2 regions of the Luteibacter sp. P4_D7_3 genome follow, and region 1 is predicted to be linked to the other one. Evidence: predicted binding sites of a transcription regulator. Region 1 holds the regulator's gene; the other holds the start of a gene.
What was found. The regulator sigma-54, encoded in region 1, starts transcription at its own class of promoters, with help from an activator protein. The targets are predictions, from matches to a motif close to TGGCACGNGCNTTGC.

Region 1 (2,550 bases):
TGGCGATCATCGCGTCGATGGCTTTGTGGAGGGCGTCCGGTTTCTTTTCGTCTTCGAGGCTGGCTACGCCATCGGCGTGAAGACGGACGCCGGCACAATGGAGGGTGCCACCCGCCTTGTGCTCGTTCTTGTCGACGGAAAGGACCACGTCGAGGGCAGTGATGTTGTCGAAAAGGCGTTCGAAGCGGCTGATTTGCTGTTCCACGCGCTCGCGCAGGGCAGGGGTGGGATGGATGTGCTGGCCGCTGATCTGGATTTGCATGACGCCTCCTTCTTGCTGAGGGTGCCGCCTTGGGGGCGACGAGTGCGGAACGACGGAGTGCCGTTCCTCAAGCCTGAAACAGTGTGACCGTGGACCTCCGTGAGGGTTCCCCGCGCCTCAACTGGCGCGGACACGTTCGCTGGAACTGGGGATGCGCAGGGCTTCCCGGTACTTGGCCACCGTACGGCGGGCCACCTGAATTCCGCGTCGATGAAGTTCCTCGGCCAGGGCCTGGTCGGACAGCGGGCGCCGTGCGTCCTCGCCTGTGATGAGCTTGCGGAGCATGGCCTGGATCGCGGTGGCCGAGGCGCTGCCGCCGTCCTCCGTGGCCACGCCACTGGAGAAGAAGTGCTTCAGTTCGAAGGTACCGCGCGGCGTGTGCATGTACTTGCGCGTAGTGACCCGTGAAATTGTCGATTCGTGCATGCCGACCTCCTCGGCCACCTCGCGCAGCACCAGCGGATGCATCGCTTCCGGGCCGTAGTCGAGGAAGGCACTCTGCCGGCGCACGATCACGTCGGCCACCTTGGTCAGGGTCTCGGCGCGCGACTGCAGGCTCTTCAGCAGCCAGCGGGCCTCCTGCAGCTGACCCTTCATCCAGGTGGCGTCGTCGCCACGGGCGCGGGCGATCAGGTTGCAGTAGTGCTGGTTGAGGCCCAGCCGGGGCTGGGCGTCGGGATTGAGGCTGACCTGCCAGCGGCCGTTCTCACGGCGCGCGTAGACATCCGGGGCGACGTACTCGACCGGCGTGGCGTCCAGCGCCGAGCCGGGGCGCGGATCGAGGCTGCGGATCAGGGCGGCGGCGGCCGCCACGTCTTCCTCGGCGGCCTTCAGCCGGCGGGCGATCTTGGCGGCGTCGTTACGTGCCAGCAGTTCGAGCTCGTCGCTGACCACACGGATGGCGAGGTCGCGATGCGGCGTTTCGAGGGAGAACTGCGACAGCTGGCAGAGCAGGCAGTCGCGCAGATCCAGGCTGGCGATGCCGGTGGGATCGAAACGCTGCACACGCTGGCGCACGCGTTCGATTTCCTCCGCGCTGGCATTCAACTCGGCGGGCAGGGCGGCTTCCACCGCTTCGACGCCGTCGCGAAGGTAGCCGTCTTCATCCAGCGCATGGATGATCGCCGTGGCGATGGCGTGGTCGCGCGGCGAAAACTGGGAGAGATTGAGCTGCCATTCCAGATGCTGCTGGAGGCTTTCCGGGGCGGCATTCTGAGGTTCGAAGCCCTCTTCGTCGCCACCACCAGACCGCGAAGGAGCGCCGGCATAGTCGCCAGCCTCGCCGTGGAAGCGGTCGTCGTCCCACTCGGGAGCGAGCTCCTCGGACGGCGTGACCGTCGATTCTTCCTCGGATTTGGACGCTTTGACAGGGACCTCGTCGCGCGCCGGAAAGTCCGGGCCGTCGTAGTCGCCTTCTTCGGGCAATTCGGGCTCGGCTTCCGCATCCTCGGCGAACTCGAGCAGCGGATTGCTTTCCGCGATCTGGCGGAGTTCGGCCTCAAGCTCCAGCTGCGACAACTGGAGCAGGCGGATAGCCTGCTGTAGTTGGGGCGTCAGCGTGAGCTGCTGATGCAGGCGAAACTGGAGTCCGGGTTTCATGCCTTCGATGCGTTAGGTGCCGAATCCATCGTAACCCTTTGCGACCTTCCCAAACCAGCGTTCCGGCGAGCTATGCCCACCGGCCGAAACTCAAGTGTGTCAGATACGGAATTCACGYCCCAGATACACCTCGCGCACTTTTTCGTCGGCAAGGATGTGCTGCGGCGTACCCCGGGCGAGGACTTCGCCGTCATTGAGGATGTACGCGCGGTCGCAGATGCCGAGCGTCTCACGTACGTTGTGATCGGTGATGAGCACGCCGATGCCGCGTTCCTTCAGGTGGCGGACGATGCGCTGGATCTCGCCGACCGAAATCGGATCGACGCCGGCAAAGGGCTCGTCCAGCAGCATGTAGCGCGGGCGGGCTGCCAGGGCGCGGGCGATCTCCACGCGGCGACGCTCGCCGCCGGAGAGACTGATGCCCTTCTGCTCGGCGATGTGGGCGATCTTCAGCTCGTCGAGCAGGCTTTCCAGCTCCTCTTCGCGCTGCCGGGCGGTCATGTTGTCGCGCAGTTCGAGCACGGCCAGGATGTTGTCCGAGACGCTCAGGCGGCGGAATACCGAGGCTTCCTGGGGCAGGTAGCCGATGCCGAGCTTGGCCCGGGCATGCATGGGCAGGCCAGTGATGTCCTGGTTGTCGAGCTTGATCACGCCGGCGTCGGCCTGGATGAGGCCGACCACCATGTAGA
Region 2 (7,772 bases), on a different contig from region 1:
GTAGCGCAGCAGGTGACGGTGGCAGGCCAACGCTTCGGCTTCGCCGCCGGCGAGTCCATCCACACGGAGAACTCGCACAAGTTCACACCGGCGTCGTTTGCGCGCCTTGCCGCCGCCGGTGGCTGGCGAGTTGACCGGGAGTGGATTTCTTCCGATCCCGGGTTTGGCGTATTCGCCTTGGTCTAGCGGACTTCGTCGACCGTCATGTAGCCGGCGTCACTCACACTCACCACGGCACGGCGGTGCGCCTGGATACTCACGGCGTCTTCGGTGCTCGCGCCGATCACGCGCGCCGTCGCTTCAATGCCGACAGGATCGTTTCCACGACGTTTCTGTCTGCCGGAGAACCGCGCACGGTTGTAGCCCGACCATGTGGTGAATATGAGCGCGCAGATGACGGCGGCGATCAGCACCACATTGAGGTCGCCTTCCTTGTGGGAGGGTTGCAGGACGTAGAGCTGCAACCAGGCGTTGCGCACGCCGAAGGCCCAGGCACCGAGGGTGATCAGCGGCAGCCAGAGAAATGCCCAGAACAGCCACGCGATGACGGTGACCACGCTGAACACGGCTTTCTGTACCGAGGACTGGCGCTCGGGGCGCTGGATCAGGATGGCTTCGGCTTTCATCGCAGTCCCCGGTCCGGGCTGACCCACACCGCACGCGTGCCCTTGCGCTTCATCAAGGCTTTGGGCATCGCAACGATGGAGGTCGCCGTGTTAAGGATCCAGTACACCAGCGGGTACCAGATCATCCAGTAGTAGTTCCGGCCGATGCGCGTTTCATAGCGACGGTCGACCAGCAGGCTGATCAGAAACTGCAGCAGGCAGATCGCGCCGAGCACCACACCGTGCCACTGCGGCAGCAGCGTTTCGATATACAACGAGGGCGGCAGCTCGATGAACAGCCCGAGCACCCACAGCGTGACGATGATCGCCATGGTGTACGACCAGACAAGGCTCATCACGTATTCGATGGCGACCGGCCACATGCGACGCTGACGCCAGGCGAACAGCTTCTTCGTGTAACGCAGCAGCACTTCGGAGCCACCCTGGGCCCAGCGCAGGCGCTGCTTCCACAGGCCGCGGATCGTCTCCGGCATGAGGATCCAGCACAGGGCATTCGGTTCGTAGCGGATTTCCCAGTGGCGCATCTGCAGCCGCCAGCTCACGTCGATATCCTCGGTGACCATGTCGGTGTTCCAGTAACCGACGTCGTGCAACGCGCTCTTGCGGAACGCGGCGATCACGCCCGAGATCGTGAAGATGCGTCCATAGACGCGCTGCGCACGCTTGATCAGGCCGATGATGGACGAGAACTCGCCCACCTGCAGTTTGCCCAGCAGGGTGGAGCGATTGCGGATGCGCGGATTGCCGGTGACCGCGGCGACGCGGGGACTATCGAGCAAGTGCGACAGCAGCCAGTGAGTGGCGTAGTCGTCGAGCAGGGCATCGCCGTCGACACAGACCAGGAAGTCCGCGTTGGACGCCAGGGCGGCGGCGCGCAGACCCATGGCCTTGCCCTGGTTGCTCGACATGTGGATGACGCGCAGCTTCGGGTACTGGTCGAGCAACTGGTCGAGCTGGGCACCCGTATCGTCGGTCGAACCGTCGTTGATCGCGATGATTTCGAAGTTCGGGTACTGCTGCGAAGCGAGGTGGGCGATGGTTTCGCGTACCTGCTCGCCTTCGTTATGGCAAGGCACCACAAGGGTGACCATGGGGTATTCCGGCAGCTCGGGCGGTTTGACGCGTACCGGCTCGTTACGTTCCCAACGCATGAAATAGATCACGCCGCCGGTCATCCAGAACAGCGACATCACCAGCGGATAGAAGAACGCGAATTCCAGCAGTATGTGGAGAATTCCGCCGTTCATCGGATGGGCTCCGGATAGGGATAGTCGGATGCCGAAATAAAAGGCCGGATGGTTTCCAGGCCAGGATGGTCGTGGAGGAAGTCGTCCGGGTAGTAACCGATGTGCCACGCACCCGCGGCCTGCACGGTGCGCATGCGTAAGGCAAGGTCGCGGTCGTCGATGGGCTGGTGCGTACGCCAGTTCTGCGTGGCGAATTCGAACAAGGTGCGCTCGAAGCTGTTCGGAACCATCGCGACTTGGGCGGCAAGGTGCTTGTACCAGCCGATGCGGTCCGATTGCTGATCGAGCTGCGGCATGGCCATCACCGCGGTCATGTCATAGGCCTTGATGAAGGCGGGCAGGTTCTGCGCCGTCCAGGCTTCCGCATTCGGCTCCAGGACGGGCCGGGCGTAAAGGTTGCGTGCCGTACGCAATTGCGGGCGCCACTTCTGCATGCGTTCGGAGAGCTCGAGCGTGAAATCGATGAGCGCCTGCGTATTCTGCGCCGGGGTGTTCTTCGCCCACGGGCCGAGGTTGTCGGTGTCGCGGATATAGGCATCATCGGAAAACAGCACGCCTGCGGCATCGGCATGCATGGCGAGGTCTTCATAGACGTCGCCGATCATGGCGCGCACCTTCGGGTCGTACGGCGCAAGGCGATAATGGTCGCCGCCGGGCTTGGGTTCGCCGGCGAGCGACGGCAGGTCCTTGCCGTCCGGAAAACGGAAGGCGAGGACGGGCATCCAGGCGTACACGCGCACGCCGGCGCGGGTGCGCAACTGCCATGACACGCGGGAGAAAAGGTCCGCGCGCATCGGCAGGTGGCGATTCGGGAAATACACCGCATCGGCGACGCCATCGCCGTCCGGGTCCGCATAGGCCTGCAACCAGACCTGGCTCGGGTGCAGGCGCTTGATACGATCGAGCAGCTTCGAGAGGTTGCGATCCTGCTGGGCCGGGTCGGGGTCGTACACGTAATCGAGGTCTACCTGCACGGCACGCGTGGGTTCGACACGATCGAGATGGCGCATCAGCCAGCCCAGGCGGTTCGCGGTGATATTGCCGCTGACCAGCAGGCGAGGAATGGTCTTGCCGACCTCGAGGGTGGGCAGTCGGTCGCCGAGGCTGAAGGTCACCGGCATGCCGTGTTCCGCGGCCACGGCGCGACCCACACGGGTATAGGCGCCGTAAGGCCATGCGACGGCGCGCGGACGAACACCCGTGTGCTCGGCGATTTCGTCCGCACTGTGCTGGAGATCGGCGCCGACGCGAGCGCGGTACTGCGCTTCGTCTTCGTACACGTGGGCTTTGTCGTCGTAACGCAGCGAGGCGGCGGCGGGCAACAGGTTGCCTTGCGGATTGCCTTCGGTTCCTTCGTGCATACCCCAGGAGTGCGAGGCGAATTCGACCAGGCCGCCCTTGTGCATCTCGCTCACCTGGTCCCAGGTGAGGAAGCAGTCGCGATCGCAGTCGGAACCGTTATAAGGCATACGCTTGCCGGCAGGCATGTCCATCCAGGAGCCGACGATGGCGGCGACGGCGGGATAGTTATAAGCGCGTAGCAGGGGATAGACGCGGGTGTAGAAACTCTCCAGGCCGTCGTCGAAGGTGAGCAGCACGGCGTTCGGGGGAAGCCTGGCACCGCCGTGGCTGGCATCGACGACCTGCTGCAGGCTGACGATGTTGTAGCCGCTGGCCTTGAGCCAGTCGAAGTGCGAGATCAGGTGATCGGTGCTGGTCGCATCGGGATCGCGGTCGGCCTGCAGGCCGACATCGTCGCGAACGTCGTGATAGGCGAGCACGATCAGCGTGGGCCGCGCCGGAGCGACGGTCTGCGCGAACGTGGGAAGCGCGAGCCCGAGCAGGGCTAGCAGGAACAACAGCGAACGCATGACTCTCATTCTCCCCAGTGCAGGGTCAGGTCGAGGACGACGCGATGTTCGCGGCGGCCATCGTAGGGTTGGTTGTGCCAGCCGATTCCCCAGCCAAGGCGGATGCCCGCGCGTGGCTGGAAGATCTGGCCGTAGCGCACGCTGGCCATCCAGTCGCTGGCATAACCCTGCTCGTCGTACTCGCCGACGGCGACGTCGATACGCTGGGTGACCTGGCGTTCGTAGAACTGGCCGAGCAGGTTTTCCAGCCGGCCAGTGAGCGCGTAGCTGTTGTCGCGGCGCGGGTTGAAATAAGGACGATCGGTCTGCGTGTTCAACGAGCCGCCCACTTCCACGCCGCCGTCGAGGGCGAGGTTGGGCGCGGTGTAAACGCGTTGGATGAAGGCAGCCAGCCAGCTCGTGCGTTTGTTGCCGTCGCTGAAATTGTCGCGGGCCACACCCAGTCGCGCCTGCGTGAGTTCGCTCGCCCGCCATGTCACGGCCGTTTCGAGGGTCTTCGCGGAGATACCGTAGTACTGCGCGCGCAACGGCGTGTCTTCGCCGGCCGTGCTGAAGTCGGTGGCGATCGCCCAGTGGTCGGTTATCGCCCAGTTTACGCCGGCTTCCAGGGCGGTCTTGCCCACGTACCTGTCCGCGGCGGGCAACGCCTGCACATAGGCTTCGAGGCCACGTGCGTAGCCACGCACGCCGAAGCCGAACCGCGTCCGGCGGACGTCGCCTTCCGGCAGGTCGGCGGTCGAATAGCGCCCCAGCGCGACGACGCGCCAGTGGTCGTCGATCAGCGGACTTTCGATCGTCGCCAGGGTGGCGCTGTCGCGGTCGCCGAAGTCGGGGCTGGAGCCCTTGCCGTTCTCCTGGCTGATGTCGAACTGCCAGCCGCGCTCGCGATCCCACGACTGGATGGCACGGTCGACGCGGTCAGTGCGACTGCCGAGCACCTTGGCCTCGGCCAGATCGTCGTCGATGCCTTCGTAATCGTGCAGGGCGCGTTTCGTTTCCGCGGCGTCGAGGTAGGAATCGACATCCCGCGGATTCAGGGTATCAGCAATGGCAAGGTCGTCCTGGGCGCGGCGGGGCCAGCCGCGTGCCAGTTCCACCATGCCCAGTTGGCGACGGATGTCCGAATCGGCCGGTGCCTCGCGGCTGAGCGGCACGATGCGCGCATACGCGTCGGCTTGCATATCCACGATGCTGCGTGCCGAGATGGCGGCCGATTCGGCGTCGAACTTGCGCGGGTTCTGGATGGGCAGGCGAATGCCGGGAACACGGACCCAGGGCTGTTCCTTCGCCGCCAGATTGTCGATGGTGGTGAACGCCTTGCCGGTCTGTCCCGACTCCAGGTACGCGTACATGAGTCCGATGCGCGGATCGAGATCGGCGGCGTCGTACGGACCGGGATCCCTGGCGATGCTGTCTTCATAAACCTGTGCGGCCTCGGCCGGGCGGCGCTTGGCGAGAAGGGCGTCGGCCGCGTTGCGCTCGGCGTAAGCGGGTAGCGTCACCCCTTGCTTGTGCAGGGCGTCGTAGCGCTGCACGGCTTCGTCCATGAGTCCTGCCTGATCCAGCGCCACGATGAGGTCGAACTGTTCGCGAAGGCGCATGTCGGCGGGAAGGAGGGGGTCGTCCGCGAGTCGTCGTGCATCGACGACCGCGCGATCGGCTTCGGCGTACGGTGCACGCGGATCGGCCGGCGAACCCTCGGCCCACCGGGTTTCCCGGGCCACGTGATCGGCGTCGAGACGCGCACTGTCCGCAGCACTCTGCGGTGGCTGTAGGGTCGACGCCAGTTCCCTGGCGCGCGTCGTTGCGCCGATTTCCGTCAACAAAGTGACGTTTAGCGCCTGTGCTTCGCGGTCGTCCGGCCACCGGGCGAGGATCGCCTGGACCTGTGCCAGTGCATCCACGCGATGACCCTGGTCACGTTCCTGACGCACTTTTGCCATGAGTGCATCGCGTTCGGGCGGTACCGCGGCCCAGGCCGCGGGCCCATGCAGGGCCAGAAACAACGCCAGGCACAGCCTTGCGCGAGGTACGCGGGCGTCCTGCTGAAAAATCATCAAAGTTGATCCCATCCCCACAACATGACCTGTATCAGCCGAGCCGAATGTCCATTCTCGGCAACGGAGGTTGAAAGTAGCGTGGGATAGTAGAGGCAAGCTGCGTGCCATCCGTGTCAACGCGTGCGCGTTCCATTCAGGTGACTTGATACGGAGCAGGGGCTGCTGTGGATGCAACCGCGAGTTCGAAACCTTCGTCGAGCCACCCGGTCATGCCTCCAGCCATGATTTTCACCGGACGACCCAGGCGGGCCAGCTTCGCCGCGCCACGGGCCGCGCCGTTGCAGTGAGGACCCGCGCAGTAGGTTACGAAGAGCGTCGACGTGGGCCACGATGCCATGCGTGAGGCGATGATCTTGCCGTGGGGCAGGTTGATCGCGCCGGGAACGTGGCCCTGGGCGAACAGGGCCGGGCTGCGGACATCGAGCAGCACGAAGCCAGGATCATCGAGGGCAAGCGCGTCGTGCGTATCCCAGCAGTCGGTTTCGAAGCTGAGCTTCGACTCGAAATGGGCGATGGCGAGGTCCGATGGGGCGGCGGGGACGCGGGTGACGGCGTTCGACATGGCAGTGCTCTCGTGCGGTGGGTGTGCAAGCCATTGTCCCGATGGCGCAAGCGCGGCATAGTGGCGTGAACGCCATCATGCGATCAGATCATGCCAATACCTTTTGCGCCGCCCAATGCGCTCGTCGTGGCCCTGGTCTACGAGGGGCTGTGCATGTTCGAGTTCGCCAGTGCCGCCGAGGTGTTCGGCATGGCGCGGCCGGAACTGGGCGAGGACTGGTATCGCTTTGAGACCTGCGCTGCGGAGCAGGGCGAGGTCCGGGGCCAGTACGGCACCCGCCTTCAGCCCGACGGGAATCTGGATCGGCTCGCGGAGGCGGGGACGATCATCGTGCCGGGCTGGAAGGGCGTTGACGAGTCCGTGCCCTTAGCCGTCGTGGACGCGCTTCAGCGTGCCCATGCACGTGGGGCGCGGCTTCTCTCCATCTGCTCGGGTTCGTTCGTTCTCGCCGCCACAGGGTTGCTGGACGGCAGGCGTGCCACGACGCACTGGCGTTACGCGGAGGCGATGCGCCTTCGTTATCCCGCCATCGAGGTGGATCCGGATGTGCTTTATGTCGACGAGGGTCAGTTGCTCACCTCGGCGGGCAGCGCCGCGGGTCTCGACCTCTGTCTGCACCTCATCCGGCGTGACCGCGGCCCGGCCATCGCCAATCACGTAGCGAGGCGCCTGGTCATTCCACCGCATCGGGACGGCGGCCAGGCCCAGTACGTCGAGCGCCCCGTGGCCCAGCGCGAACGCGACCTGCTGGGCCCTGTGATGGACGCGATGCGTCGCCGCCTTGCCGACGACCTGCCGCTGGCCACGCTCGCCGCCATGGCGGCGATGAGCGAGCGATCCTTCATCCGTCGCTTCAAGGCTTCGACGGGAACCACGCCGGCGGACTGGCTGACGACGCTTCGAGTCGATCGGGCGCGCGAGTTGCTGGAGAGCTCGGCGTTATCGATCGACCTGATCGCCGGCCAGACCGGGCTCGGTACGGCGACCACCCTGCGACATCACTTCCGGCGCAAGCTGGGCACCAGTCCGGGCGCTTACCGTCAGCGGTTTGCTGCGCCATAGACGGCGGCCTATGCCATTCCTCCGATTCACCTCGCGGGTCGAAGGCGCTACAACGGTCAGGTTGGGTCTGGATTCCGGGGTGACTGGCGATGGTGGAACCGCACGCTTCGAACGCAACCGCGGCCTCAACGGCGCCGCTGCCTCGCCTGGACTTCATCGACGCACTACGTGGCCTCGTCATCGCACTGATGGTGCTCGACCATACGCGCGACTTCGTCAACCGCCAGGCCTTCCTGTTCGATCCGCTGGATCTGGACAAGACGTCGGTGGCGTTGTTTCTGACGCGCTGGGTGACGCACCTCTGTGCGCCGACCTTCGTTCTCCTGTCGGGTGTTTCGATCTTC

Region 2: pgaA (poly-beta-1,6 N-acetyl-D-glucosamine export porin PgaA) is a predicted target of sigma-54. The motif match lies at 5,897-5,911, and genes of this name have one in related genera.

What each region holds. Positions count from the first base shown of each region.
Region 1 is NZ_JBFUIT010000023.1:19,121-21,670, reverse strand. Features, by position in the region: gene hpf (ribosome hibernation-promoting factor, HPF/YfiA family) at 1-262, opposite strand, end outside; gene AC1DSN_RS04425 (RNA polymerase factor sigma-54) at 380-1,861, opposite strand; gene lptB (LPS export ABC transporter ATP-binding protein) at 1,961-2,550, opposite strand, start outside.
Region 2 is NZ_JBFUIT010000080.1:1,594-9,365, forward strand. Features, by position in the region: partial or broken gene egtD (L-histidine N(alpha)-methyltransferase) at 1-186, shown strand, start outside; gene pgaD (poly-beta-1,6-N-acetyl-D-glucosamine biosynthesis protein PgaD) at 183-626, opposite strand; gene pgaC (poly-beta-1,6-N-acetyl-D-glucosamine synthase) at 623-1,873, opposite strand; gene pgaB (poly-beta-1,6-N-acetyl-D-glucosamine N-deacetylase PgaB) at 1,870-3,744, opposite strand; gene pgaA (poly-beta-1,6 N-acetyl-D-glucosamine export porin PgaA) at 3,750-5,801, opposite strand; gene AC1DSN_RS09765 (rhodanese-like domain-containing protein) at 5,938-6,366, opposite strand; gene ftrA (transcriptional regulator FtrA) at 6,457-7,428, shown strand; gene AC1DSN_RS09775 (acetyltransferase domain-containing protein) at 7,518-7,772, shown strand, end outside.